DNA from 3 places in the Mesorhizobium loti R88b genome. Region 1 is predicted to be linked to each of the others. Evidence: predicted binding sites of a transcription regulator. Region 1 holds the regulator's gene; each other region holds the start of a gene.
What was found. Region 1 encodes LexA, which represses DNA repair genes until DNA is damaged. Its sites were predicted from a motif close to TGTTCNNNNTGTGTTCNG; they were not measured.
Positions count from the first base shown of each region.

Region 2: the regulator LexA is predicted to act here: its motif matches at 5,410-5,427, upstream of recA (recombinase RecA).
Region 3: the regulator LexA is predicted to act here: its motif matches at 4,468-4,485, upstream of EB235_RS27925 (PA0069 family radical SAM protein).

Region 1 is NZ_CP033367.1:4,429,405-4,439,059, forward strand. Features, by position in the region: gene EB235_RS21555 (ComEC/Rec2 family competence protein) at 1-1,434, shown strand, start outside; gene lexA (transcriptional repressor LexA) at 1,428-2,168, opposite strand; gene EB235_RS21565 (hypothetical protein) at 2,167-2,364, shown strand; gene kynU (kynureninase) at 2,612-3,859, opposite strand; gene kynA (tryptophan 2,3-dioxygenase) at 3,941-4,777, opposite strand; gene EB235_RS21580 (AMP-binding protein) at 4,774-6,399, opposite strand; gene EB235_RS21585 (alpha/beta hydrolase) at 6,713-7,543, shown strand; gene EB235_RS21590 (molybdopterin molybdotransferase MoeA) at 7,591-8,796, opposite strand; gene moaC (cyclic pyranopterin monophosphate synthase MoaC) at 8,796-9,293, opposite strand; gene trpC (indole-3-glycerol phosphate synthase TrpC) at 9,296-9,655, opposite strand, start outside.
Region 2 is NZ_CP033367.1:4,842,198-4,851,852, reverse strand. Features, by position in the region: gene EB235_RS23775 (cysteine desulfurase) at 1-727, shown strand, start outside; gene EB235_RS23770 (SUF system Fe-S cluster assembly protein) at 733-1,125, shown strand; gene sufA (Fe-S cluster assembly scaffold SufA) at 1,307-1,687, shown strand; gene EB235_RS23760 (GNAT family N-acetyltransferase) at 1,728-2,135, shown strand; gene EB235_RS23755 (GFA family protein) at 2,352-2,849, opposite strand; gene EB235_RS23750 (TfoX/Sxy family protein) at 2,941-3,264, shown strand; gene EB235_RS23745 (pseudouridine-5'-phosphate glycosidase) at 3,266-4,183, opposite strand; gene EB235_RS23740 (carbohydrate kinase family protein) at 4,259-5,203, opposite strand; gene recA (recombinase RecA) at 5,485-6,588, shown strand; gene alaS (alanine--tRNA ligase) at 6,858-9,524, shown strand; gene EB235_RS23725 (SDR family oxidoreductase) at 9,535-9,655, shown strand, end outside.
Region 3 is NZ_CP033367.1:5,682,849-5,692,503, forward strand. Features, by position in the region: gene EB235_RS27890 (tRNA1(Val) (adenine(37)-N6)-methyltransferase) at 1-95, shown strand, start outside; gene EB235_RS27895 (S49 family peptidase) at 175-1,029, shown strand; gene EB235_RS27900 (membrane protein) at 1,113-1,298, shown strand; gene EB235_RS27905 (4-(cytidine 5'-diphospho)-2-C-methyl-D-erythritol kinase) at 1,325-2,212, shown strand; gene moaB (molybdenum cofactor biosynthesis protein B) at 2,214-2,759, shown strand; gene EB235_RS27915 (hypothetical protein) at 2,763-3,737, opposite strand; gene EB235_RS27920 (glycosyltransferase) at 3,882-4,409, opposite strand; gene EB235_RS27925 (PA0069 family radical SAM protein) at 4,560-5,714, shown strand; gene EB235_RS27930 (ribonuclease HII) at 5,866-6,561, shown strand; gene EB235_RS27935 (F0F1 ATP synthase subunit B) at 6,714-7,205, opposite strand; gene EB235_RS27940 (F0F1 ATP synthase subunit B) at 7,213-7,785, opposite strand; gene EB235_RS27945 (F0F1 ATP synthase subunit C) at 7,869-8,096, opposite strand; gene EB235_RS27950 (F0F1 ATP synthase subunit A) at 8,156-8,923, opposite strand; gene EB235_RS27955 (AtpZ/AtpI family protein) at 8,987-9,391, opposite strand; gene EB235_RS27960 (cell wall hydrolase) at 9,648-9,655, opposite strand, start outside.

The DNA.
Region 1 (9,655 bases):
TCCATTTCGGGTCTGCACATGGCGCTGGTCGCCGGCACAATCATGGGTCTGTTGCGCGGTGCCTTCGCGCTGTTTCCAGACTTTTCCGCGCGCCGGCCGGTGAAAAAATACGCGGCCGCAGCTGCGCTGGTCTCGATCGCTGCCTATCTCATCATTTCGGGCGTCGTCGTTGCTGCCGAGCGTAGCTTCATCATGCTGGCGGTGATGCTGATTGCAGTGCTGTTTGATCGGGCGGCGCTGACCATGCGCAATCTGGCGATCTCGGCGATCGCCGTCATTGTGGTATCGCCGCATGAGGTGGTCGGCCCGAGTTTTCAGATGTCCTTTGCAGCAACGGCTGCGCTTGTCGGCGCCTATGCCGGCTGGGCGGATCACCGTGCGGGAAAATCCAGACCGCCGCCGCCAAAGCGATCCTTGCCCGGCTTCCTGGCGCGGAAATTTCTGCTGGCGACAGGCGGCCTGGCCATGACCTCGATCATAGCCGGAAGTGCCACGGCGCTGTTTGCTATCTGGCATTTCCAGCGCGTGTCGCCGCTCAGCCTGGTCGCCAATTTGGCGATCATGCCGATTGTATCAGTCGTGATGTTTCTGGCTGTAGCCAGCGCGCTGTTGATGCCGTTTGGACTGGATTGGCCAGCCCTTTATTTGATGGGCAAGGGCCTGACCGCAATGATCGCCATCTCGGCGTGGATATCGGATCGCTCTCCAGTCGATGGAGTAGGCCTGATTTCTCAACAGTCCGTCTTGCTGGTGACGATTGCCCTGGTTATCGCGACCACGGCGACGACATGGCTTCGGCTTGCCGCGGTTCCCTTCGTGCTTGCCAGTGTGCTGACCATCCCGGACACGCGAACACCGGATGTGTTGATCTCGGAGGACGCCAGGCTGGTTGCAATGCCGATCGGAGGCGGCGAACTCGCTGTCAGCCGCGCGCGTCCAAACGAATTCATGGTCGACAATTGGAAACGTGCGTTGCGATCCGAAGCCATCGTCGTCCCGGAAACCTTCACCAGAGGTGACGGGCAATTCGAGATCGCGGATGCCACGGAACTGCCGCCAGGAGCGCCGTTCTATTGCACTGACGGCGTCTGTCTGGCCAAGCACACGTCCGGTGCGATTATTGCTTATGTCGAAGACCGCAAGGACAGCTGGAAGGCCTGCGGGTTCGCCGACCTGATCGTCGTCAATGACGCGACGGGCTATGATGCCTGTCACAACCCGCTGGTTCTCGTCATCACCAAGCGGCAGCTTGCCCGCAAAGGCAGCGCGGCCGTCTTTTTCAATCGCCAATCGGCGATCACGCCGGCAACCGTCAGCTTCGCCGTGGACAGCCCGTACCGACCCTGGCACGCGCAACGCAAATTCTCGCGTGAGGCGAGGGGCCTGCCACCTTACAAGAAACCTGAAAAGCCGGCTGCCGTTCCTGCTCAATAACGCCGGATCAGCCCGACCAGCTTGCCTTGCACCTTGACCCTGTCGGGGCCGAAGATACGCGTTTCATAGGCCGGATTGGCGGCTTCAAGCGCAATCGAGGCGCCCTTGCGGCGGAACCGCTTCAGCGTCGCTTCCTCCTCATCCACCAGCGCCACGATGATCTCGCCAGGCTGGGCGGTATCGGCATTGCGGATGATGACGGTGTCACCGTCGAAGATGCCGGCCTCGATCATCGAGTCGCCCTTGACCTCCAGCGCATAATGTTCGCCACCCATGATCATATCCGGCGGCACCGAAATGGAATGCGTCTGATGCTGGATGGCATCGATGGGCACACCGGCGGCGATACGCCCCATCACAGGGATCGACACCGCCGAAACCACGTCGTCGTCATTGCCGGCAGCGGGCAGGCGCGATGGCGTTGCAGGCTTGAGTTGGCGGCCAAGGCCACCCTGACCAAGACTGCCCTGGATGACGCTTGGCGAGAACTTCTTGGCCGCGTTGAGACCCGGCGCGATTGAATCCGGCAGCCGCAGCACCTCCAGCGCGCGTGCCCGGTTGGGCAGCCGCCTGATAAAACCGCGTTCCTCCAGTGCCGTGATCAGACGATGGATGCCTGACTTGGAGGCGAGATCGAGCGCTTCCTTCATCTCGTCGAAGGACGGCGGGATACCGCTTTCCTTCAGCCGTTCATGGATGAACATCAAAAGTTCATGTTGCTTGCGCGTCAGCATGGCAGCCCCCAAGGCTAGAACAAAAGGTCTGAACCAGAATCGAAAAACAAACCCAGAACAAACACTATCTGTTCCAGTTGTGTTCTGCAACCGTTTAAAGTTTAGTGAATTTGTTAAGGAGGCCGAAATTATTTGGCAGACGGCTGCGGCAACGACTGACCCGTCAGCCCTGTCGCCGCATATTGGCGACCATTGAAATCGCTTTGGTTAATGGCTTGTGGCCTATCCGGCGGCTTGGCTTGGCATCAGTCGGCCACGGAGTTCCATGCCACGCATTTCCAGTTTTGAGGACGCTCGTTTGCCGTGAACGAAACGAAGCCAAAATGCCAACCTCCGGCTTGTCCGCGACCACTAGCGCCTCGACCGAGAGCCTACCCATTTGTGAATTGGAAATTCGCTGCTCGCTATACGGCCGGTGACAACCGATCGTTGAGATCACCGCTTCAGGTGACGGACTCCTTGACGGCGAAACGCGGGGCCTTCCAGGCACCGGTGTGCAAAATCTCTTGTAGGACCTCAACCGCTAGCCACACATCCTTGTAGGCGACGTAGAGCGGCGTAAATCCGAAACGGATGGTGGACGGCGCGCGGAAGTCACCGATCACACCGCGCTCGATCAAGGCACGCATGACCTGATAGCCGTGATCGTGGAGGAACGACACCTGACTGCCGCGCTTGGTCGGGTCGCGGATGGTTTCCAGCGTGAGACCATAGGCACCGCACTTTGCTTCGACGAGTTGGATGAACAGTTCGGTCAGTGCAACGCTCTTCTTTCGCAACGCAGCCATGTCGACGTCGTCCCAGATGGCGAGCGCGCCCTTGAGCGCCCGCATCGACAGGACGGGCTGCGTGCCGCAGAGAAAGCGGCGAATGCCGGTACCTGCGACGTAACCGCGTTCAAACGCAAAGGGGCGGGCATGCCCCCACCACCCGCTGAGCGGTTGGCTGATGTCGCCGTGATGACGTTGCGCGGCGTAGATGAAGGCCGGTGCGCCCGGACCGCCGTTGAGATATTTATACGTGCAGCCGATTGCGAAATCGGCATTCGCATGGTCGAGCTCGACGGGTAGAGCGCCTGCGGTGTGGCATAAATCCCAGATGATCAGCGCTCCGGCCGCATGAGCCTTGCGCGTCAGCGCCGCCATGTCGCGCAATTCACCCGATTTGTAGTTGACGTGATTGACCAGCACCACAGCTACGCTTTCGTCGATCAGCTCTTCGATGGTCGGCGCGTCGACGCCAGCGAGCCGCAACACGATGCCCTCTCGGGTCGAGGCGACCCCTTCGGCGATGTACAGGTCGGTGGGAAAACTGTCGCCCTCGGCGACGATAACCGGCCGGCTTGGCCGCATGTTCAGCGCCGCATGCAGCACCTTGTAGATGTTGATCGATGTGGTGTCGCAGACCACGGTCTGGCCTGGCGCTGCTCCGATCAAGCGTCCAAGTTGATCACCGAGTTCCAGCGGCATCTCGAACCATCCGGCTGTATTCCAGGCTCGGATGAGATCCTGGGCCCATTCCTGGGTTGCTGCTTTCTGCAGTTCGCCGAAGACGGCGTGGGACGCCGCGCCAAGTGAATTGCCGTCGAGATAGATCACCCCATCCGGCAGAATGAAACGATCGCGCATCGCTCGCAACGGATCCGCGGCATCCATTGCTTCGATTGCAGCGAGATCAGGAATTCCCCTCATGGTCAGTCAGTCCTCGGTTGTTCGCGACGGGCTCCTGCCACGAAGACGTCGGCCCAGTGCGAATGGTCTCAATCGATGATGTCAGAGCCGGGTGCGGACCGTCCACAGTTCCGGAAAAAGCACGACCTCGAGCATTTTCTTGAGGTACGACGCGCCTGATGTGCCGCCCGTGCCGCGCTTCAGGCCGATGATGCGTTCGACCGTGGTGACGTGGTTGAAGCGCCAGCGACGGAAATAGTCCTCGAAATCGACCAGCTTCTCGGCCAGCTCATAAAACATCCAGTAGCGCTGCGGATCGCGGTAGACGGTCTGCCAGGCGACCAGGACCTCTTCATTCTCGGTCCGGGTTTCGCGCCAGTCCGTTCGCCTTGCGTCGGCGCCGATATCGAATCCGTTGCGCGCCAATAGCAGCAAGGCTTCGTCGTAGAGTGACGGCTCGGCAAGGATCGCTTCCAGCTTACCGTTAAGGTCCGGCCGGTGCTTGTGCGGGCCGAGCATGGCGAGGTTGCGGTTGCCGGCCATGAATTCGATGGCGCGATACTGCCAGGACTGGAAGCCCGAGGATTGGCCGAGCGCGTCGCGGAATTCGGTGTATTCGCTTGGCGTCATGGTGCGCAGCACGTCCCAGGCGTTGTTCAGCTGCTCGAAAATGCGCGCGACGCGCGACAGCATCTTGAAGCTCGGCTCGAGGCGGTCGGCGCGGATGGAGCGGATCGCGGCGCCGATCTCGTGCAGCGCGAGCTTCATCCAGAGTTCGGACGTCTGGTGCTGGATGATGAACAGCATCTCGTCATGCGCCGACGACAGCGGCGTCTGTGCCTCCAGCACTTTTTCCAGGTGCAGATAGTCGCTGTAGGACATGCGTTCCTTGAACGACATCTGCGCGCCTTCGGAGGCCGGATCGTAGGGCTCGCTCAATTGATTTTCTCCGTGCGCAGCCGGAAGCGCTGGATCTTGCCGGTCTGGGTCTTGGGCAGGGCGGTGATGAATTTCACCGAGCGCGGATATTTGTAGGGCGCGATCGTTGCCTTGACGTGGTCCTGCAGGCGCTTGATGGTCAGCGCGTCGGGCGGAACACCTTGCACCAGCACGACATGCGCCTCGACGATCTCGCCGCGCTCGGCATCGCTGGCGCCGATGACCGCGCATTCGGCGACATCCGGGTGCGACAGCAGCGCTGCCTCGACCTCGGGCCCGGCGATATTGTAGCCGGCGCTGACAATCATGTCGTCGGACCGTGCGGCGAAATGGAAGAAACCGTCTTCGTCCTGGGTAAACGTGTCGCCGGTGAGGTTCCAACCGTCGCGCACATACTCCTTCTGCCTGTCGTCGGCCATGTAGCGGCAGCCGGTCGGGCCGCGCACCGCCAGCCGTCCTGTCTCGCCACGCGGCACCTCGCGCATCGCATCGTCGACGATGCGCGCCTCGTAGCCGCCGACCGGCTTGCCCGTGGAAGCAGGCTTCATGTCGTCAAAGCGGTTGGAGATGAAGATGTGCAGCATTTCGGTGGCGCCGATGCCGTCGAGGATCGGCTTGCCGGTCTTCTCAGTCCACTCTTCAAAGACAGGACCAGGCAATGTTTCGCCCGCCGAAACGGCAACGCGCAGCGATGACAGGTCGGCACCTTCATCCATGGCCTTCAGCATGGCACGGTAGGCGGTCGGCGCGGTGAAGGAGATGGTCGCTTTGTAGGTCTCGATGATGTGGATCATGTTGGGCGGCGTCGCCTGCTCCAGCAACGTCGCCGCGGCACCGAAGCGCAGGGGAAAGATGGCGAGTCCGCCAAGGCCGAAGGTGAAGGCGAGCGGCGGTGAGCCGACAAAGATGTCGTCCGGCGTCACCTGCAGGATCTCGCGGGCATAGGCGTCGGCGATGATCAGGAGATCGCGGTGGAAATGCATCGTCGCCTTCGGCACGCCTGTCGTGCCTGAGGTGAAGCCGAGCAGTGCGACATCGTCGCGGCCGGTGTTGACGGCGGTGAAGGTGACCGGTTTGTCGAGGGCGGCGCGATCGAGTTCGGCATCATGGTTGGCGGTGCCGTCGAAGCCGATGACCTGCTTGAGAAACGCGCTGTCCTTGGCACAGGCGGTCATCTCGTCCATCAGCCTGGTGTCGCAAAGCGCAATGGTGATCTCCGCCTTGTCGACGATCTTGGTGAGTTCGCCGGCGCGAAGCATCGGCATGGTGTTGACGACGACGGCGCCGACCTTGGTGGCGGCCAGCCAGCAGGCGACCATTGCGGGGTTGTTGGCGGAGCGGATCAGCACCCGGTTGCCCGGCTTGACGCCGTAATTCTCGACCAGCGCATGGGCCAGCCTGTTCGTCCAGTCGGACAATTCCTTGTAGGTGCGGCGGCGGCCATTGCCGATCAGCGCGGTGTGATCGCCGAGACCCTTTTCGACCAGCCTGTCCGTCAATTCGACACCCGCGTTGAGGCGTTCGGGATAGTCGAAGCCGCCGAGCAGGATATCAGGCCATTGATCCGGCGGCGGCAGATTATCGCGCGTGAACGTGTCGATATGCGCTGAAGGCCCAAGCATGTCGCCGCCATCCCATCTGCTGCCTGGCCAGTGCGCGAAGCATCTGTCCGAGGCGGTGAATCTGAAGTTCCCATCTTTCGCGAGAGGCTTCGTGCAGTCGGTTACGCCTGTTCGAAGACGCCACCAGCAAAAGGTGACCATCCGCAGGTTTTGGACAGCACAGCTGACCTCCCATTGTCGGCTGTTCGTCAGGCAGGATCGCACCAGTCGAAATTTGTTTCAAGCCTAAAATGTTTTTGCCTAGGGCGTTGATGCATGGCATGGTGACGGCCATTGCCGGCGCTGAAACGGATGCGCTTTGGGGAGGGTGCCGATGCCTGGACATCGCATTGCCGATTGGAACAATGCCTACGCCAATGGTGCGAATATCGCCGGCAGCAACCGTTGGCCGGCCGCCTGGGCGGAGCCGGCGCAAGCCTTCCGTGACGCATTGTCGGCGCAGGGCCGGGCGCGCATCGACATCGCCTATGGCGACCGGCCGCGCAATCGGTTCGATCTTTTCCTGCCCGAGGCCGCGCCCAAGGGGCTCGTCGTGTTTATCCATGGCGGTTATTGGCTGGAGTCCGACAAGAGCGACTGGTCGCACCTCGCCAAGGGCGCGGTCGGCAACGGCTTTGCAGTGGCGATGCCGTCCTACACGCTGTGCCCGGACATACGCATCGCCGGCATTGTCCGCGAAATCGGCACGGCGATCGACATGGCGGCGGCGATGGTCGGGGGACCGCTGATGCTGACAGGACATTCAGCTGGCGGACATCTAGCCAGTCGGATGGTCACCACGACCACGCCTCTGGCGGCCGATGTGGCAAGGCGCATACGCCACGTCGTCTCGATTTCAGGCCTGCATGACCTGCGTCCACTTATGTTCATCGGGCATAACGCGGCGCTGGCAATCGATGAGGCCGAAGCCCTTACGGAAAGCCCGGCGCTGCTGCGGCCCCTGACGGGTGCCCGCATCACCTGTTGGGCCGGAGGCGGTGAGCGCTCGGAGTTCCTGCGCCAGAATGCGTTGCTGGCCAACATTTGGACCGGCCTTGGCGCCACCACCAGTGCGATCGTCGAACCCGACCGGCATCATTATGACATTGTGGACGGGCTTGCCGATCCGGCACATGCGATGACGCGGACCTTGATCTCGGAATAGAAGAGATCATTTTCCGTAATTCTATCAGTTGGTTGTATTGCGCTACTTTAGCGCAACATCAGGACCTTGCAAGGGTCTCCGGTCGCGGATGCAGGGGCAAACGGTGCCCGCACGATCAGCCCGTTGGCGTCGGCCAGCATCCGCAGCATCGAGGAATCCTGGATGCTGAACGGCGTCGCCACCAGCCCGCCATCGTCTTCCCTGACCACCGCCCGCACATAATCCTGGCGCAGATCATTGGCCGCCATTGCGGCGCCCAACCGTGCCGGACGAATGTCCTGGCGATGATTGCGGCCGCCGAGCCTGGCCAGAAGCGGCTTCAGGAACAATTGCGAGCAGACCAGGCTGGCCACCGGGTTACCGGGCAGGCCGATGCACCTGATAGCGCCGAGACGGCCGAACATCAGCGGCTTGCCGGGGCGCATGGCGATCTTCCAGAAGCCGAGCGTCATGCCTTCGCCAGTCAGCACGTCATGGATCAAGTCGTGATCGCCGACCGAGGCGCCGCCAAGAGTGACGATGACATCCGCACCGGCCGCGACGGCTTTTTGCACCAGCGCTGCAATTGCCTCCTTGCGATCGGCGGCAATGCCGAGATCGAGTGCACGAGCTCCGACCGATTGTGCGGCAGCGGCGACGCCGTAAGCGTTGGACGAGATGATCTGGTCCGGCCCAAGTTCGCTGCCCGGCGGCAACAGCTCGTCGCCGGTGGCAATGATGGCGACCAGCGGCCGTCTGACCACATTTACCGTGGGATGGTTTGCCGATGCGGCTAGCGAAAGCGCCGCCGGGTCGAGCAAGCGGCCTTGTTCCAACAGGACGTCGCCCTTGGAAAAGTCGAGGCCGATGCGGCGGATGTTGCGCCACTCGGCGGTGGGCTCGATCACTTCGATATTGCCGCCGCCGAGATCCCGGACATTCTCCTGGATGACGATGGTGTCGGCGCCTTCAGGCAGCGGCGCGCCGGTGAAGATGCGCACCGCCTGGCGCTCGCCGACCGTGCCGTCAAAGCCACGCCCGGCCGGCGCCATGCCGATCACCGAGAGTCTCGACGGTACCGAAGCGACATCGGCTGCGCGGGTGGCATAACCATCCATGGCCGAGGCATTGAAGGGCGGCTGGGTGCGCAGCGCCACGACATGCTCCGCCAACACGCGATCGACCGCCTCGAAGAGAGAAACGCTTTCGCCGGCCAAGGGTGCGGCACCATCAAGCAGGCGTTCGAGCGCCTCCGCGACGGGAACCAGCGCCATCAGGTACCTGCCCCATGTTCAGTGGCCTTGTAGTCACCCGACTTGCCGCCGGTCTTTTCGACCAGCCGGATGCCGGAGATGACCATGGCGCGGTCCACCGCCTTGGCCATGTCGTAAATGGTCAGGCAGGCGACCGACGCTGCGGTCAGCGCTTCCATCTCGACGCCGGTCTTGCCGGTTACGCGCGCCAACGCGGTGACCTTCAGCCCCGGCAGCGAATGATCAGGCTCGATGTCGACGGAAACCTTGGTCAGGAGCAGCGGATGGCAGAGCGGGATCAGCTCATGCGCCTTCTTCGCCGCCATGATGCCGGCGATGCGCGCGGTGCCGAGCACATCGCCCTTCTTGGCGTTGCCGGCAAGAATGGTCTTCAGCGTCTCGGGCTGCATCGAAACGAAACCCTCGGCGATCGCGGTTCGCGTCGTTTCTTCCTTGTCGCCAACATCGACCATGTTGGCCTCGCCCTGCGCGCCGAGATGGGTGAGGGCGGGCGACATCCTCAGACAGCCTCAGCCACGGCCTTGCCCGTCAAAAGCAGGCGCGTCGCCGCGGTGACGTCCTCTTGCCGCATCAGGCTCTCGCCGACGAGGAAGGTGCCGATGCCGGTCTTCTGCATTCTGAGGCAGTCGTCATGCGTGAAAATACCGCTCTCGCTGACCAGCAGGCGGCCGCCCGGCACCATCGGCGCCAGCCGCTCCGAGGTTTTAAGGCTGGTTTCGAACGTCCTCAGATTACGGTTGTTAATGCCGATCAGCTGCGACGAGAGTTTTACCGCGCGCAGCGTCTCGGCCTCGTCATGCACCTCGATCAGCGCATCCATGCCGAGTTCGAATGCGGTCGTCTCCAATTCGCTCGCCAG
Region 2 (9,655 bases), 410 kb from region 1:
CAAGCTTGTCGCCATCACCCAGATGTCGAATGCGCTGGGCACGGTGACGCCGATCAAGGAGATCGTGCGCATCGCGCATGCGCGTGGCATTCCTGTACTCGTCGACGGCAGCCAGAGCGCTGTGCATATGCCCATCGACGTCCAGGACCTCGACTGCGATTTCTTCGTCTTCACCGGGCACAAGGTTTACGGTCCTTCGGGCATCGGCGTGCTGTACGGCAAGAAGGACATTCTCTCGGGCATGCGACCCTTCATGGGCGGCGGCGAGATGATCGAGGAGGTGACGGAAGACATTGTCACCTACAACGAACCACCGCATCGTTTCGAGGCCGGCACGCCGCCGATCGTCCAGGCGATCGGGTTGGGTGCTGCCCTCGACTATATGGAAAAGATCGGCCGCGAGCGCATCGCCGCGCATGAGGAAGACCTCAAGACCTATGCCCACGAGCGGCTGCGCGCCATCAACTCGCTGCGCATCTTCGGCGACGCACCCGGCAAGGGCGCCATCATCTCGTTCGAGTTGCAAGGCATTCATGCCCATGACGTATCGATGGTGATAGACAGGCAGGGCGTGGCGGTTCGCGCCGGCACCCATTGTGCCCAGCCGCTGTTGAAACGCTTTGGCGTAACCTCCACATGCAGGGCATCGTTCGGCATGTATAATACCAGGGCCGAAGTAGACGCTTTGGCCGAGGCGCTCGAAAAAGCGCGCAAGTTCTTCGGGTGACGATCATGGATGACGCTAGCAACACCACCGAGGCCGCGCCGGAAACGGCCATCAATCCGCTGGTTTCCGCTTCGGCCATTCCCGCCGACGAACTGGCGCGCCTGACCGACGACATCGTCTCGGCGCTGAAGACGGTCTATGACCCGGAAATCCCGGCCGACATCTACGAGCTTGGCCTCATCTACAAGATCGACATTGAGGACAACCGCTCGGTCAAGATCGACATGACGCTGACAGCACCTGGCTGCCCGGTTGCCGGCGAAATGCCTGGCTGGGTGGAAAATGCCGTCGGTGCCGTCGAGGGCGTGTCGGGCGTCGAGGTCAACATGACCTTCGATCCACCGTGGTCGGCCGACCGCATGTCGGAAGAGGCGCAGGTGGCGGTGGGTTGGTACTAATGCATGTCGCCCAAAAGTGACCCTCGGTTTTGGGACAACGGCATGCATGAAACAAAAACCTAAAACGCGTCGCGCTTTAGGCAGAGGCTGGCGCACTTGCGCCAGTAATAAAACTTCACCATTTTAGGTGAGGAATCATTCGGCAGGCCTTGAACCTGCATGGAATGGAGAAGGAAAACGAATGGGACGCTTCGCCGTCATCACGATGACCGAAAAGGCCGCTGACCGGGTGCGCGAGATCGTGGCTACCCGGGACAACGCGCACGGCATCCGCCTTGGCATCAAGAAGGGCGGCTGCGCCGGCATGGAATACACGGTCGACCTGGTGACCGAGCCCAACACCAAGGACGACCATATCGAGCGCGACGGCGCCCATGTCTATGTCGCGCCGGAAGCCGCTCTTTTTCTGTTCGGCACCGAAATGGATTTCGAGCAGACGACGCTGCGCACCGGCTTCACCTTCCACAACCCGAACCAGAGCTCGGCCTGCGGCTGCGGCGAATCCGTCGAATTGAAGCCTGCTGACTTGAAGGCACTGGCAGAGGCACGCGCCTCGGCCTGAGCCGACTTTTCAAATCCACCCCGCACCGAGCCGTGACCGGATGGCCGTCGAAAACGTGACCGTCGCGATATCAGTCCGGCCGCATGTCAGTGCCGACAATGCCGCATTGGCGCGCCTCTTCGAGGAGATGCAGCGGCACTATCGGGTGCCGTGTCCGCCGTTCGAGACAATCCTTGCCGATCTTGCCGGTCTGCCGGCCGGTGTTGAGATCCTGGTCGCCGAAACCGACGGGATCATCGGTTTCGCCATCTGCTCGACGATCTATCCGGGACCCGGCCTGCGCACCGGATTCTTCCTGAAAGAGCTGTTTGTCTCGGAGGCCTATCGCGGCAGCGGTGCCGGGCGTCTGCTCCTGCTGGCGCTGGTGCGCATCGCGCGGCGGGCGCGGCCATGGACGCGTCGATTGGACCGCCGACCGCGACAACGAGCGGCTGCTGACCTTCTATGACGGTCTTGGCGGCACGCGGCAGCCGGACAAGGTCTTCTTTCGGCTGAGCGGCGAGGCGCTCTCGGATTTGGCGAAAGACGAACCATTCCTTCTGCCCGTTCACGGGGAGAAGGTGTCACGAAGTGACGGATGAAAGGCAGCGCCAACCTCTCCAAAGCTAGCGCCGCCCCTCATCTGCCTGCCGGCATCTTCTCCTCGTAAACGGGGCGAAGAGCGCTACTCCACCCACATTCCCGTCCGCTTGTGCCAGTCCGCGATGGATTCCTCTGGATAGACATCAAACGTCTTGTCGCCCTTGCCGATGTCGGGCTCGACCCAGTTCGCCTTGTACTTCAACATCAGATGCACCTTTTCTGGTGGTTTCGGCAGGTCGCTGTCGATCGCCGAGGCGAAGGGATGCACCAGCTCCGGCCAGGTCGGGTCGTAAAGCCAGAGCGCCGAGCCGCATTTGCGGCAGAAATTCCGCTCGCCGGTCGAGACCTCGCAATGCGGATGCTCGTCGTCCTCGATCTCGGCGCGAAAGACGCCGAGGCTGCGCTTGCCCCTGATGTTCAGCGTTTCGTAGTCGGCGCCAAGATTGATGGCGAAACCGCCGCCGCCCTGCTGCTTGCGGCAGATCGAGCAGTAGCACAGCATGAACGGCACCGGCGTGTGGCTTTCCACCTCGAAACGCACGGCGTTGCAGCGGCAGGACCCCTTGAGCAGAAGCGGCATGTTGGGAAACTCCGATGTTTTTCTCTCAACCCGTCAGCATGGCTTTGGTTGCGGCGATGACAAGTCCTGGGTGCGGTGACATGATCGCGGCATGGACAATGAACGCATCGCCGAACTGTTCGCCGGCCTCGGCCCGGTCTCGATCCGCAGACTGTTCGGCGGCAAGGGCATCTATTTCGACGGCGTCATCGTCGCCATCGTGCTGCGCGGCGAATTGCTGCTCAAGGCCGACGAGCAAAGCATACCCGACTTCGAAGCCGCCGGCTGCCGGCAATGGACCTATACCGGCACGCGTCACGGCAAGCTGGTCGCCATGCCCTACTGGAGCATTCCCGATGACGCGTTTGATGATCCAGATGAAATGACGGTATGGGCGCGCCGGGCGTATGAGGCGGGGCGAAGGGCAGGGAATTGACCTACAGCGCCTTGGCGATCTCCGCCGCCAGCCGCGCATTGTTCTCCACCAGCGCAATGTTGGTCTTGAGGCTCCGACCGCCGGTCAATTCCAGGATTTTTCCCAGCAGAAACGGCGTCACGGCCTTGCCGGTCACATTGAGCGCCTCGGCGGCCTTCTGCGCAGCCTCGATATAGCCTGCCATCTCTTCGGCCGGGATTTCGTGGTTTTCCGGCACCGGATTGGCAACCAGCACGCCGCCGCCGAGCCCCAGCGCAGCCCGAACCTGGTAGAAATGCGAGATGTCTTCCGGCGTGTACAGGGTTAGCGGTGCGCGGAACGGCGACTGCCGCGACCAGAAGGCCGGCATCGTCTCGCAGCCATGGCCGATCACCGGCACGCCGCGGGTTTCCAGCACCTCCAGCGTTTTTTCGATATCAAGAATGGCCTTGGCGCCGGCCGAGACGACGATGACCGGCGTGCGCGCCAGTTCATCGAGGTCGGCGGAGATGTCAAAGCTCTTTTCGGCGCCCTTATGCACGCCGCCAATGCCACCGGTGGCGAACACTTTTATGCCGACCATATGCGCCGCGATCATCGTGGCGGCGACCGTGGTGCCGCCGGTGCGGCCTTGCGCGACGGCAAAGCCGAGATCGGCGCGCGAAAGCTTCATCGCGTCACCGGTCATGGCGAGCGATTCGCGTTCGCCGTCGGAGAGACCGATCTTGATGCGCCCGCCAACCACGGCGATCGTGGCCGGCACGGCACCGCCATCGCCGATGATCTTTTCGACATTGGCCGCCATCGCGCCATTGTCGGGGTAGGGCATGCCATGGGTGATGATGGTGCTTTCCAGCGCCACCACGGGCCGCCCGGCGGCCAGGGCCTGCGCCACGGGTGCGTGGATGTCGATGAAGGGGCGGGCGGTTTCTGGCGTCATCTGGATCTCCAACGCGCGGTGCGGCGCATCCATCGGGACACTCGGCAACACCGCCGCACTATGAATTTGCCGGTCTCATGCCACTTCCTTGGCATCCGGCACAAGGGCCAGCGCTTCAGTGAAGCGCGCCGCGGTGAAATCGGGGACGGCGCTGGCGCTTTCGATGGCCAACGTCGCCGCCGCAACGCCCTCGCGCAAGGCCTCGCGCAGCGGTACGTCTCGCAGCAGGGCTGCGACCGTCGCTCCCGCCAGTGCGTCGCCGGCGCCGGTGACGTCGGCAACCTTTCTGGGGGCAGGCGGCATGACCGAGAAGGCGCCAGATGCATCGAAGCCCAACACCGGCGCGCCGCCCGCCGTCACCAGGCCGCATTTCAGGCCGCTGCACCTCAAGCCGTCGACCATCTCGCGTGGCGTGGCATTCGCGTGGACGCCGGCCAGCGCCATCGCTTCCCGCCAGTTCATGAAGACCAGCGCCAGCGTCCCGAGCACAGGTATCAGCCGCACCACCTTGGCCGGCGAAATCGCAATGGCGTATACGGGCTTGCCAGCGGCAAGCGCGACCAGCCGCTCCAGCGCCGAGGATGGTAGATTGGCGTCGCACAGGATGGCATCGGCATCGGCGATCGCCTCGCGGACCTTGGACCGCCTGAGTTGTTTGGGAAACGCCAGGTCGTAGAGCGCCATGTCGGCAAAGCCGGTGATGAGTTCGCCCTCGCTGTCGATCAGCGCCGTGTAGCTCGGCGTCGTGCGGTCGAGGAACACCGCCGACAGATCGGCAATGCCGGCCTCGGCGATGGCGCGCGAAACCGTCTCGGCCGAGGCGTCGCCGCCGCGCATCGACATCAGGGAGCCCGAGACGCCGCGCCGCACGACGCTGCGCAGCGCATTGAAGACGCCGCCGCCGACATCCTCGCGCATCGTGCCGGGATTGGAGGCAGCCGGCACGTAAGCACCGGACACCTGGCCACGCCGGTCGATATGAGCGCCGCCCACGGCCAGTATTTTTGCGGATTTCACCATGCCGGCGATATGACCTTTGTTATTCCCATCGCACAAGCGCTAGGGTCTGCGACGGAGCTTCGCATGCAGGGGAGGCGATTCGGCGGATCGAAACAACGAAGCGTCTGGCCCAACGCATGGGGGCATTCTGCTCGATGTCCTGGTACGAAAAAGGAACAAATCAGGATATTACTTGTTTTTCAATTGGTTGGTGCCTCTTGCCAAATGAGAACAAAAAAGGTACAAACTGGCAGGGATTACGGATTGTCCGGCCTTCATTGACGACCAAGGGGTGATGTATCATGGCTCAGAATTCTTTGCGGCTTGTAGAGGACAAGGCAGTGGACAAATCAAAGGCTCTGGATGCGGCGCTGTCGCAAATCGAGCGGGCTTTCGGCAAGGGCTCGATCATGCGGCTCGGCGCCAATGAGCAGGTCGTCGAGATTGAAACGGTGCCGACCGGCTCGCTTGGCCTCGACATCGCGCTTGGCGTCGGTGGTCTGCCGCGCGGTCGCATCGTCGAAATCTATGGGCCGGAAAGCTCGGGCAAGACGACGCTGGCCCTGCACACCGTGGCTGAGGCCCAGAAGAAGGGCGGCATCTGCGCCTTCGTCGATGCCGAACACGCGCTCGACCCGGTCTATGCCCGCAAGCTGGGCGTCGACCTTGAAAACCTGCTGATCTCGCAGCCCGACACCGGCGAACAGGCGCTGGAAATCTGCGACACTCTGGTGCGCTCCGGCGCCATCGACGTGCTGGTGGTCGATTCGGTCGCGGCACTGACGCCGCGCGCCGAAATCGAGGGCGAGATGGGCGATTCGTTGCCTGGTCTTCAGGCGCGTTTGATGAGCCAGGCGCTGCGCAAGCTGACCGCCTCGATCTCGCGCTCCAACACCATGGTCATCTTCATCAACCAGATTCGCATGAAGATCGGCGTCATGTTCGGTTCGCCCGAAACCACGACGGGCGGCAATGCGCTGAAGTTCTACGCTTCGGTTCGCCTCGACATCCGCCGCATCGGCTCGGTCAAGGACCGCGACGAGGTCGTCGGCAATCAGACCCGCGTCAAGGTGGTCAAGAACAAGCTGGCGCCGCCCTTCAAGGTGGTCGAATTCGACATCATGTATGGCGAAGGTGTGTCAAAGACCGGCGAACTGGTCGATCTCGGCGTCAAGGCCGGGGTGGTCGAGAAGTCGGGCGCCTGGTTCTCCTACAATTCGCAGCGCCTCGGCCAAGGCCGCGAGAATGCAAAGCTGTTCTTGCGCGACAATCCCGATACGGCACGCGAAATCGAACTGGCGCTCAGGCAGAATGCCGGTCTGATCGCCGAGAAATTCCTCGAAAATGGCGGCCCCGAGCGCGGTGAAAGCGACGATGGCTTCGAGGAAGAATCCGGCGCGATGTAAGGCAATGGCCAGAGTTCAGCCATAAATCCAGCCTATCATCTGACGCTTAAGTAACTGAGTTCCGTAGTATCGCGTTCCAAACCGCCGGCCTTTGAGCCGGCGGTTTTCGTTTTTGGGTAACGCGGATGGCTGGCAAGCTCTTGGATTGGCCCAATTCCGTGTTTCTGGACAGGCTGGGGCCTGCCCGCTAAAAGGCCAAGTCTATTTCTGGAAAGCAGAGACCAGTTTCCGCCGGCCGTGCCGGCGGTTTTCGCGAAAAGGCAGCAGTCATGAGTGGCGTGAACGAGATCCGGTCGACCTTTCTCGACTATTTCCGCAAGGAGGGCCACGAGGTCGTGGCCTCGAGCCCGCTTGTGCCGCGCAACGATCCGACATTGATGTTCACCAATGCCGGCATGGTCCAGTTCAAGAATGTCTTCACCGGCCTGGAGAAGCGGGCCTATTCGCGCGCCACAACTGCCCAGAAGAGCGTTCGCGCCGGCGGCAAGCACAATGACCTCGACAATGTCGGTTACACCGCGCGTCACCTGACCTTCTTCGAGATGCTCGGCAATTTCTCCTTCGGCGACTACTTCAAGGAGCGCGCCATCGAGCTTGCCTGGAATCTCATCACCAAGGAATTCGGGCTGAAGAAGGACAAGCTGCTGGTCACCGTCTATCACACCGACGATGAGGCTGCCGGCTTCTGGAAGAAAATCGCGGGTTTCTCGGACGACCGCATCATCCGCATCGCGACCTCGGACAATTTCTGGGCGATGGGCGACACCGGACCGTGCGGGCCGTGCTCTGAGATATTCATCGACCGTGGCGAGCACATCTGGGGTGGGCCTCCCGGCAGCCCCGAGGAGGATGGCGACCGTTTCCTCGAATTCTGGAACCTGGTGTTCATGCAGTATGAACAGGTGACGAAGGAGGAGCGCGTCGACCTGCCGCGCCCGTCCATCGACACTGGCATGGGCCTGGAGCGCATGGCGTCCATCCTGCAGGGGGTGGAAAGCGTCTTCGAAACCGATCTGTTCCGCCACCTGATCGATGCCGCGTCCTCCGCGCTCGGGCGCGCTCCGGATGCGGAGACCGTGGCGTCCTACCGCGTCATGGCGGATCACCTGCGTTCATCTTCTTTCCTGGTCGCCGACGGTGTCTTGCCGTCGAACGAAGGCCGCGGCTACGTGCTGCGCCGCATCATGCGCCGCGCCATGCGCCACGCGCAGTTGCTCGGTGCGAGCGAGCCGCTGATGTGGAAGCTGGTGCCGGCGCTGGTGCGCGAGATGGGCCAGGCCTATCCCGAACTGCTGCGCGGCGAACAGTTGATCACCGAGACGCTGAAGCTTGAGGAGACCAGGTTCCGCAAGACGCTGGTACGCGGCCTCGGCCTGCTCTCCGAGGCGACGGAAACGCTTCATGCCGGCGACATGCTGGATGGCGAGACGGCCTTCAGGCTCTATGACACCTATGGTTTCCCGCTCGACCTGACGCAGGACGCTCTGCGTCAGCGCAACATCTCGGTCGATCTTGCCGGCTTCACCAATGCGATGGAGCAGCAGAAGGCCGAGGCGCGCAAGCATTGGGCGGGATCCGGCGAAGCCGCAACCGAAACAGTCTGGTTCTCGGTGCGCGAAAAGGCTGGTGCCACCGAGTTCCTCGGCTACGAGACTGAAGCCGCGGAAGGCCTCGTCCAGGCGCTGGTCAAGGACGGCAAGACCGTCGACAGCGCCGGCAAGGGCGATGCGGTCGCTGTCGTCGTCAACCAGACGCCGTTCTATGGCGAATCCGGCGGCCAGATGGGCGACACCGGTGTCATCTCGGGCGAAGGCTTCTCGATCGAGATTTCGGACACGCAAAAGAAGGCCGATGGGCTGTTCGTGCATCTCGGCAAGGTGGCGAGCGGCACGGTCAAGACGGGCGCCGCCGTCGAGCTGAAAGTCGACCACGCGCGCCGCACGAGGCTGCGTGCCAACCATTCGGCGACGCATCTGATCCACGAGGCGCTGCGCGAGGTGCTGGGCACCCATGTCGCGCAAAAGGGATCGCTGGTAGCGCCCGAGCGCCTGCGTTTCGACATCTCGCACAACAAGCCGATCTCTGCCGAGGAGCTCGAAGAGGTCGAGCGCATGGCCAACGAAATCGTCGTGCAGAACAGCCCGGTGACGACGCGCTTGATGTCGGTCGACGATGCCATCGCCGAGGGTGCCATGGCGCTGTTTGGCGAGAAGTATGGCGACGAGGTGCGCGTCGTGTCGATGGGCACGGGGCTGCATGGCGCCAAGGCCAACCGGCCCTATTCGGTCGAACTCTGCGGCGGTACCCATGTCCGGGCGACCGGCGATATCGGCCTGGTGCGCGTTGTCTCCGACAGCGCGGTCGCCGCCGGCGTGCGCCGCATCGAGGCGCTGACCGGCGAAGCCGCACGAAGATATCTCGATGAGCAGGACAGGCGTCTGAAGGCGACGGCAGCCGTGCTGAAGATCTCGCCCGCCGACGTACCGGCGCGTGTCGAGACGCTGCTTGAGGAGCGCAAGAAGCTCGAGAAGGAATTGACCGAAGCGCGCAAGAAGCTTGCGCTTGGCGGCGGTGCCGCTGCCGGCGCCCCGGCCGAGAATGAGATCGTCGCCGGTGTCGGTTTCCTCGGCAAGGCAGTATCGGGCGTCTCGCCGAAGGATCTGAAGCCGCTGGCCGATGCCGGCAAGACCTCGCTCGGCTCCGGCGTCGTCGTCTTCGTCGGCGCCGGCGAAGACAACAAGGCAAGCGTCGTCGTCGCCGTGACCGATGATCTCGTCGGCCGCTTCAGCGCGGTCGATCTGGTGCGTGTGGCCTCGGCCGCCCTGGGTGGGCAGGGCGGCGGCGGAAGGCCCGACATGGCGCAGGCCGGCGGCCCGGATGCCTCGAAGGCCAATGATGCGATCGCCGCGGTCAAGGCGGCGCTGGAGGCAGCCTGAAAGCCACGGAATGCCCGATAGTCCTGGCAAGAAGGTGCTCGTCCTTGGCGGCTATGGGCTGATCGGCGAAGCCGTCGTCGGCCGCCTGGTTCGCGACGGCCATCAGGTGACTGGGCTCGGCCGTGATGTCA
Region 3 (9,655 bases), 1.3 Mb from region 1:
GACCGCCGCTGATGCTTCACGCGCAATCGGGCAACAGACCCGATGAGCGCAGCGAAATGATCACCAACGGTCTCGCCTCACTGTTTGGAGATTGAGCTATTCTGGCCGGCCGCATTGCTGTTGGCCGGGAAATCCCTACATGCCTGCAACCCACCGACCGGAGACCGCGCCCTCGTGAAACGTCTTTTCAACCGCTTGCTGCCGAAATCCTGGCGCTCCACCGTCGTCACCATTCCGGTCATCCGGCTGCATGGCACCATCATGTCGGGCGGCCAGTTCCGGCAGAACCTGTCGCTGGCTTCCACCGCCGGCCTCATCGAAAAGGCCTTTTCCTTCGACGCGCCGGCGGTCGCCGTCTCGATCAATTCGCCCGGCGGCTCGCCGGTGCAGTCGCGGCTGATCTTCAAGCGCATCCGCGACCTGGCGGTTGAAAAAAACAAGAGGGTGCTGGTCTTCGTCGAGGATGTCGCGGCCTCCGGCGGTTACATGATCGCGGTCGCCGGCGACGAGATTTTTGCTGATCCCTCCTCCATCGTCGGCTCGATCGGCGTGGTCTCGGCCTCGTTCGGTTTCCCGGAAATGATGAAGAAGATCGGCGTCGAGCGTCGCGTACATACCGCCGGTCAGAACAAGGCGGTGCTCGATCCGTTCAAGCCCGAGAAGAAGGAAGACGTCGAGCGGCTGAAGGCGTTGCAGCTCGAGGTCCACGAAACCTTCATCGATCTGGTCAAGGAGCGGCGCGGCACGAAGCTGAAGGACGATCCGGACCTGTTCACCGGCCTGTTCTGGACTGGCAAGAGAGGCCTGGAGCTCGGCCTCGTCGATGCGCTCGGTGACATGCGCACCGTGCTGAAGACCCGGTTCGGGGCAAAGACCCAGCTCAGGCTGGTCTCGGCGCCGCGCGGTTTCCTCAGCCGCTTCGGCCTGTTCGGCTCGCATTTTTCGGCGCCCGATATCGCCGCGGCTGCCGTAGGCGGTGTCATCGATGCGGCGGAAGAGCGCGCATTGTGGTCGCGCTTCGGGCTTTGAAAAGCCGACGAAACCGTCTACCATGAGTGCTTAATCGTCCCGACCGGCCGCCTTTGCCGGCCCAGCGTGGGAGGAGTTTTGGCATGCCGCAGATCATTTTCTTCACCGTCGTTGGCGTCGCCGCCTATTTCGGCTACCGCACGTTCGTGCGCGAAGCCGAACGCGTGACGGCCAAGGTGCGGCGCACCGAAAAGCAGGCGGCCAACGGCGCGATGGGAACGCTGGTCAAGGATCCGAAGACCGGCGAATACCGGCTGGCCAAGGACTAACTATCATCCCCGATACGACTGACGCCGTGGACACCGAGATCGGTTCGCGTACTTGGCCTGCGCCTGCCAAGATCAATCTGGCGCTGCACGTCACCGGCAGACGTCCTGACGGCTATCACCTGATCGAAAGCCTGGCGGTGTTCACGCGCTTTGGCGACCGGGTCGAGATCGCGCTAGCCGGCAGCGACGATTTCACCGTGTCGGGGCGCTACGCGCCGGCGGTTCCCCTGGACGCCAACAATCTGGTGCTAAAGGCGCGCGATGCGCTGCGACGAGCGGCCGGGGCCGAAAGAACCCCTCCGGTCTCTATAAAGCTCGAAAAGAACCTGCCGGTTGCCTCCGGAGTCGGCGGCGGGTCGAGCGACGCGGCGGCCGTGCTGCGCGGGCTGGTAGAAACATGGGATCTGGAAATCGATGGAGCCGAGCTGGCGCGGGTCGGCCTCTCGCTTGGCGCCGATGTGCCGATGTGCCTGGCGGCGAAGCCGCTGGTGGCGCGCGGCATTGGTGACGAACTGTCGATGGTCCCTGACTTTTCGGCACTGGGACTGGTGCTGGTCAACCCGGGCACACCGGTCCCGACGGCCGATGTCTTCGCGGCACTTTCCCGTCGCGACAATGAACCCTTGCCGCCGCTGCCGCGCAGCATCGATTTTCACAGCCTGCGCAACTGGCTGGAGATCACCCGCAACGATCTCGAGCCGGCGGCCCTTGCGATGCAGCCCGCCATAGGCAGGGCGCTTTCGTGGCTTGATAAGGCTGGATCGGGGTTCTCACGCATGTCGGGATCGGGCGCGACATGCTTCGGCCTGTTCGAGACCGGCAATGTCGCCAAGCGCGCGGCCGCCGAGATTCGCAACCGCCAGCCCGACTGGTTCGTCGCGGCGACGCGCAGCATGACATCAGAGGCCGAGTGAGATGGCCAAGATAGACGAAAGCCGGTCCTTCGTCCCCGTGCGCATCGCGGTGCTGACGGTATCGGACACACGCAGCCTCGCCGACGACAAATCCGGCCAGACGCTGGCCGACCGCATCACCGAAGCCGGCCACATCCTGGCCGCCCGCGATATCGTCACCGACGACCGCGACAAAATCCGCGACACGGTGCTAGCGTGGTCGCGGGACAAAAACATCGACGTCGTCATCACCACCGGCGGCACCGGCTTTACCGGCCGCGACGTGACGCCGGAGGCGCTGGAGCCGATCTTCGAAAAGCGCATGGACGGCTTTTCGGAAGTGTTCCACCGCATCTCCTACGACAAGATCGGCACCTCGACGATCCAGAGCCGGGCGACCGGTGGCGTCGTCAACGCCACCTTCGTCTTCGTGCTGCCGGGTTCGCCCGGCGCCTGCAAGGACGCCTGGGACGGCATCCTCAAGGCGCAGCTCGATTACCGCCACATGCCGTGCAACTTCGTCGAGATCATGCCGCGCCTGGACGAGCATCTGCGGCGGGGCAAATAGCCCTCAACGGAGGACCGGTTCGCCGTGAAAGCGGCGGCGCGAGGGGCGCGAAACGCCGAAGCCGACTTCCATCATCAGCCGCGGCGTGCGCGCCGGCACGGTGCCCATGTGGAAGCCGAACGGGTCCTCGACGAAGCCGAGGCCGGCTTCGCCGGTCAGCGTCACCGGGCTCTGCTCGCCATAGACGTCCAGCACCTCCTGGGCGGAATGGCCGACCAACAGGGTCAGCTGATGCTTTATGACGCGCCTGTTATGGCTACCCCTGACATAGACATGCGGACCGGTGCCGGTGTCGACGGGCTTGAGGTAGAAGAAGAATTTCAGCATGCGCCAGTCGTCGAGGTCGAAATGATATTTGCCCAGCGAGGCAAGGTTCTTGTCGGCGTCCGAGGCCTCGCCGGTCGGAAAGCTCCACCAGACGCGCGTGGTGATCAGTTTCGCCTGGGCGCCGAGATAGTGCGCGGCAATGTCGAGAAGCAGCGGATCGCGCTGTATGGCGAGTGCCGCCGGGCAGTCGAGGATGCGCTCGAAATAGTGGCCGCTGAGCAGCGAGCGGCCCAAGCGTTTCTCGGCTTGCGCATGTTCACCCGGCATGAATTCCAAACGGCGGTCGAAATTGCCGAAGCAAGGCGTACGCCCCGCGAAATCCGCGATCTCGCGATGAATTTCCGTCGGCAGGACCAGGCCTGAAAACAGGCCGTCGGCGCGCAGCGCATCGACCACCGTTGCCCTCTCGACACCGGCGAACATCGTATCGCCCGCATTGTCGGCAGGTCTGGCGCGCTTTGCACCCAGCCAGTGCATCCGGCGCCCCGGCATGGTGCGCGCCAGCATAAACATCGGCAGCCAGGCCGGGTTTTCGCGCAGGTCCGTCAGATAGGTCGGAATGCGCACGGCGATGCGCCGCAGCAGGCTGCCATTGCGCGCAATGGCCTCGAGGCTGGCCGTGCCGGATTTGTCGGGGAATGAAAGGTTCATTTGGTCCTCGTCCATGAGCGTGACACCCGATGCCGCATCGGTGCTCGCACTCGCATGACCCAACCCAATTCACCCGCTTCGAGTGAAGGCTAACCTCACGTCAGATTTTGTGCAATGCACAATGGATAGAGCAGCTGCAAAAAATCATTTCGGAGCGCGGCGCTGCTGCTTCGGTGGCGCCACCCAGATCTCGGCATCGAGCTTCTTCGTCGCCAGGCCGCGCGCCAAAGCCTCGGCGCTGCCGGCACTTTTCGACAGGGACGCAGCCTGGCGCTTGCTGATCACCAGGCCATCGGCGAGCGCGCGGTTTCCCGAAAAGACCCTCGCCAGGAATGACGTGCGGCTGCCGCGTGCGCGAGAGAATCGCGCCGCCATGGTTTGCCTGGCCGTGTGAGAGGCCACCGCTTCGATCCAGCCTTCCACAAGCCGCGCGCCCGGCTCCAGCAGCAACAGCCAGTCACCCTTGGCCTGCCTGATGCCGGCGGCGATGCCGCCGCTCGCCACATAGTGGCAGCCGGCATGCTCGGCGACACGGTGCGTCTGGTCGGTGGAGCCGGTGTCACAGATGACGACCTCGCGCACCACGCCCTCGACCGCGCCACCAATCAGCGAGCCGAGCGTGCGGGCGAGACCCTCTTCGTCGTTGCGTGTTTCGATGAGAACACTGAGCATGTTTAGCCGAATAGCGGAAAGCCGCGCGCAGCGCCAGTTTTTGCAGCGCAACATAAAAAGTTCTTGCTTTGTTCTCATCGGTAAAATAGGAATAATTTCATGAACAGAGCGATTCGACAGAACATGGAAAGTCCCTGGGAGCGGGCAAAGATGGAACAGATCGTGCGCGCAGACATTGCAGCTTTCGGAGCAGGACGCGCCGATATGGCCAATGCGATGATTGAGCAGAGTGGCGTGCGTGTCCGTCCGGATCGCAATCGCGGCCGGTCGGCGGGCATCAATCCGTCGGGGCGGTTCGAGCCGGTCAGCCGACATGTCTTCGATGACGGCTGGAATTCTCTGGAGGAACTGCCGCCGTTCAAGACCGAGGTGCAGGTGGAAAAGCCGCGCACCATCATCACCCGCAATGAATCGCCAGACATCTCCTTCGACCGGTCGATCAACCCCTATCGCGGTTGCGAGCATGGCTGCGTCTATTGCTTTGCCCGGCCGACGCATTCGTTCATGGGCCTGTCGCCGGGCCTGGATTTTGAATCCAAGCTGTTCGCCAAACCGGATGCGGCGCGGCTGCTTGACAAGGAACTGTCGAAGGACGGCTACCAGCCGCGCACCATCGCCATCGGCACCAACACCGATCCCTACCAGCCGATCGAGAAGCAGTACCGGATCATGCGCGAGATCCTCGAAGTGCTGGAAGCGCGTGGCCATCCGGTCGGCATCGTCACCAAATCCGCGCTGGTGACGCGCGACATCGACATCCTGTCGCGCATGGCCGAACGGGGGCTGGCCAAGGTGGCGCTGTCGGTGACGACAATGGACCGCATGCTGGCGCGCACCATGGAACCACGCGCGTCGACGCCAACCAAGCGGCTGGAGGCGATCCGGCAGCTTTCGGATGCCGGCATTCCGGCTTCGGTCATGGTGGCGCCGATCATCCCAGGCCTCACCGACCAGGAGATGGAACGAATCCTCGATTCGGCACGCGCCGCCGGCGCGCGCGAAGCGGGCTATGTCGTTCTGCGCCTGCCGCTGGAGGTCAGCCCGATCTTCAAGGACTGGCTGCTGCGCCACTATCCCGATCGCTACCGTCACGTGATGTCGCTGATCCGTTCGATGCGCGACGGCAAGGACTACGATTCGGAATGGGGCAAGCGCATGAAGGGCGCCGGTCCTTACGCCTGGCAGATCGGCCGGCGCTTCGAGATCACCGCCAAGCGGCTCGGCCTCAATGCCGAGCGGCGCACGCTGCGTACCGACCAGTTCGTCGCCGCTGGAAAAGACCAGGAACAGCTGATGCTGCTCTGAAAATGCAATTCGCCGTGGCGGTTTGACCTGCCATGGCAAGAAATCCCGTCCGGCCTGCCCCGGCCTGCAGACGGTGCCCTCCCGGTCCGGCGCCCCACCCGACCCGGAGGGACTTGCGGAGAATCGGAGCCGATGCGAACCTCGCCGCAACATGGCTCGTGCGCGTTCCGATTCTCCGCTTCTCTTCGAAATCGTCGAGAAACCCGATTTCTCCTTCGAGACGAAGGCGATGGCCGAGGGTTTGTGGCCTGTGGCCGGCATGGACGAGGCCGGCCGCGGTCCTCTGGCCGGGCCGGTGGTCGCAGCCGCCGTGGTGCTCGATCCCGCCAACATTCCCGAAGGCCTCGACGATTCCAAACGGCTCAGCCATTTGCAGCGCGAAGCGCTGTTCCTGCGCATTCTTGGCTCGGCGCAGGCGGTTTCCATGGCTTCGATCAGCGCCGAGGGTATCGACGGCAGCAACATCCTCAAGGCGAGCCTTGAGGCGATGCGCCGTGCGGTGGTCGGACTGTCGGTTCGGCCCAAGCTCGCGCTCGCCGACGGACGCGATGTACCACCAGGGCTGCCATGCGACGGCCGCGCGCTGATCAAGGGCGACCAGCGCTCACAGTCGATCGCCGCCGCTTCGATCGTTGCCAAGGTGATGCGCGACCGCATGATGTGCGGCTGCGGCAACCATCACGGCCGCTACGGCTTCGAGGTCCATATGGGCTATGCGACGGTCCGGCATCGCACGGCGATCGAGGCGCATGGCCCAGTCGCGCGGCTGCACCGGGTTTCATTCGCGCCGTTCCGGCTGGGCGGGGCGGAGGTGATTGAGGAAGAGGGCTTGGCCGGGCTGGATTGAAGCGACGGCGTTATCCTCGGAGATTGGCTAAAGCAGCGGCGACAGCCGATCTCCCCCCACGAGGGGGGAGATCGGCAGCGTTGAAGTCAACGCCCAACAAAAAAAGCCGCCAGGTTGCCCGGGCGGCTTTTTCAATTTCCAGAGGGCTTAGCCTAGTTCAGCTTGGCCTTCACGTCCGCGAGCGAAGCCTTGAACAGGTCGGCTCCGGCCTTGGCATCGATCTTGGCGGCCAGCAATGCGCGGGCGGCCTCGACGGCGATGTCAGCGGCGCTGGCACGCACTTCGGCAATCGCATCACGCTCGGCCTGACCGATCTTCTGTTCGGCCAACGCGGTGCGCCGGGCGACATAGTCTTCGGTTTTCTGGTGCGCGTCGGCGGCAAAAAGCTCGGCCTCGCGCTTGGCCGCAGCGACGATGCCGGCAGCCTCTTGCTCGGCTTCGTTCCGCTTCTTCTGATAGAGGCCGAGCAGTTGCTGGGCCTCTTCACGCAACCGGCGTGCTTCATCAAGCTCCTTGCGTATCCGGTCGGCGCGACCATCCAGGGTTCCCGCCAGCTTTTTCGGTACGCCGGCCCAGATGAGGATGCCGACGAACAAGAGAAGCGCAATGAAGACCCACAGCGTTGCTAAACTGGTAGCGTTCATCGTCCACTCACTTTGCCAGCGCGGCCTTTACGGCCTGCTCGATCTCGGATTTCGTAGCGGTTGCGACGGCGAAAGACTTGACGATCGCGTCGGCCGTATCGGCAGCAATCGCTCCAACCCCGGACATCGCCTTTGCCTTGGCCGCAACGATGGCTGCCTCGGCATCCGCCAGCTTGGCCGCGCCGGAAGCTTCCGCCTCCGCCCGCTTCGCATCCGCCTCGGCCTTTGCAGCGTCGCGTGCCTTCTGGGCAATCCCGGAGGCATTGTTGCGCGCCTCGGCCAAGGCCTGCTCGTAAGCGGCCGCGACTGCATCGCTCTCGCCCTTGAGACGATTGGCTTCGCCGATATCGGATGTCAGCCGGTCGCTGCGCGCGTCGAGAACAGACGCCACGCGCGGCAACGCGATACGCGACATCAACAGGTAAAGCAGCCCGAAAGCAATTGCGAGCCACAGGATCTGCGATGGAAAGGTCGAACTGTCGAACGGCGGAAAAGCGCCATGGCCTTCGCCATGCGCAACTTCCGTTGTTGCAGTCGCCTCGCCGCCGGCGGGTTGAGTTGCTTCAGTCGTGCTCGCCATTGCGCTCTTTCCCCCTGATAGCGATCATCAAGGACCAGTCGCCGCCCGAAAAGCGGCGACGAACAGGCGTGATTATGACGCCGTCACTTAACGAACAGCAGGAGCAGGGCGACGACGAGCGAGAAGATGCCCAGACCTTCGGCAAGCGCCGCGCCGATCAGCGCGTTGGTGAACTGGCCCTGTGCGGCAGACGGGTTGCGGAGAGCGCCCGAAAGGAAGTTACCGAAAATCGTGCCGACACCGATACCAGCGCCGCCCATACCAATGCAGGCAATGCCCGCGCCAATCATCTTTGCAGCTTCAGCGTCCATCTTGTTTCTCCTTGCGATGGGTAACGTTGTCTAGTTCACCGGGGCGTTGTGCCGCCAGCTTAGTGATGTGGATGAAGTGCGTCCTTGAGGTAGACACAGGCCAGCACCGCGAACACGAAGGCCTGCAGGGCAGCCACGAGGAATTCGAGAGCGGTGATTGCCACCGTCATGAAAAGTGGTCCGATGGCGCCGATCCAACCACCAAATCCCAGGCCCGCTAGGCTGACAATGAAGCCGGCGAAAACCTTGAGCACGATGTGTCCGGCAAGCATGTTGCCGAACAGTCGAAGCGAGAGGCTGACCGGGCGGGCGAGGAAAGAGATGATTTCGATGAGCGAGATGAACGGCAGAAGGAAAATCGGCACGCCGTGCGGCACAAAAAGCCCAAAGAACTTCAGACCGTGCTTTGCCAGGCCAACCACAAGCACCATCAGAATGATGAAAAGGGCAAGCGTGCCAGTGATGACCAGCTGGCTAGTGACGGTAAAGAAATAGGGGATTAGGCCGAGAAAATTGGTGAAGAGCACGAAGGCGAACAGGCAGAAGATGAAGGGAAAGAAGGCCTTGCCTTCTTCACCCAGAACCTGTCGCACGAGATTATGCACAAAGGAGTAGAACTCCTCGGCGACCGACTGGAACCTGCCCGGAACCAGTGCGCGGGGGGCTGAGCCTGCGTAGAGGAGCAGGAAAGACAGAGCCACCGCAATCAACATGAACAGCGCCGAATTGGTAAAGGCGAACTTCATCCCGCCGATCTGGCCGATCTGGAACAGATCGACGATATGAAACTGGTGGATTGGATCGACCCGATCTGCGGTGCCAGCCACGTTTCTCTACCCCAAAATTGGCCCCGTATGGACGGAGCAGAATTAAATCCGTTCGAGGACCCCTCAAGAGTCCTCATCATCAATGCCACCGGTAGGCAAATCCTTGCCCAATGGCACTTTGGTCTGTGCTGCCTTGGCGACACGAACCATATTTGTCAAGGCCGCGCCAAAACCACCGAGCAAGAACACGATCAAAAAGATCGGTGACGACCCCAATAACCAGTCTATTCCCCAGCCGATCAACCCGCCAACCAGAACTCCAGCGACGAATTCACTGGCAAACCGGAAGGCCATGGCAACGTTGCCCGTGTTGGCCGACTCTTCCATTTTGTCGTCCGGACGCCTTGTCGCAAGCGATGCTTCAAGTTGACGCCGGCGGCGCTCAAGGTCGTCGTCGCGGATGCCGGTTTCATGCTGCTTGCCGCGGCCGGTTTCTCCGGTTCCGTCTGGCCCATTCTTGTCGGCCATCGCAACCCCCCTGCCCGGTCAGACCGTCACCGTCCGTCCGCTTCTAAAGTCGCCGGCAACATAGTTAGAGGGTCTGCGCCCGTCAAGCCACGGGCGGAAGTTCATCGCCATGTATTTTATATAATAAAATCAATTAATTAGAGAGGTGCGACATCGTGCCCGCGATGAGGACATGGGCACGGCGACCGAATCCTCCGCGCAATGGCTTGGTGATCAAGCTTGCGCTGGGCCAAAAAGGCCGGCGACTGACGAGCCCTCAACTCC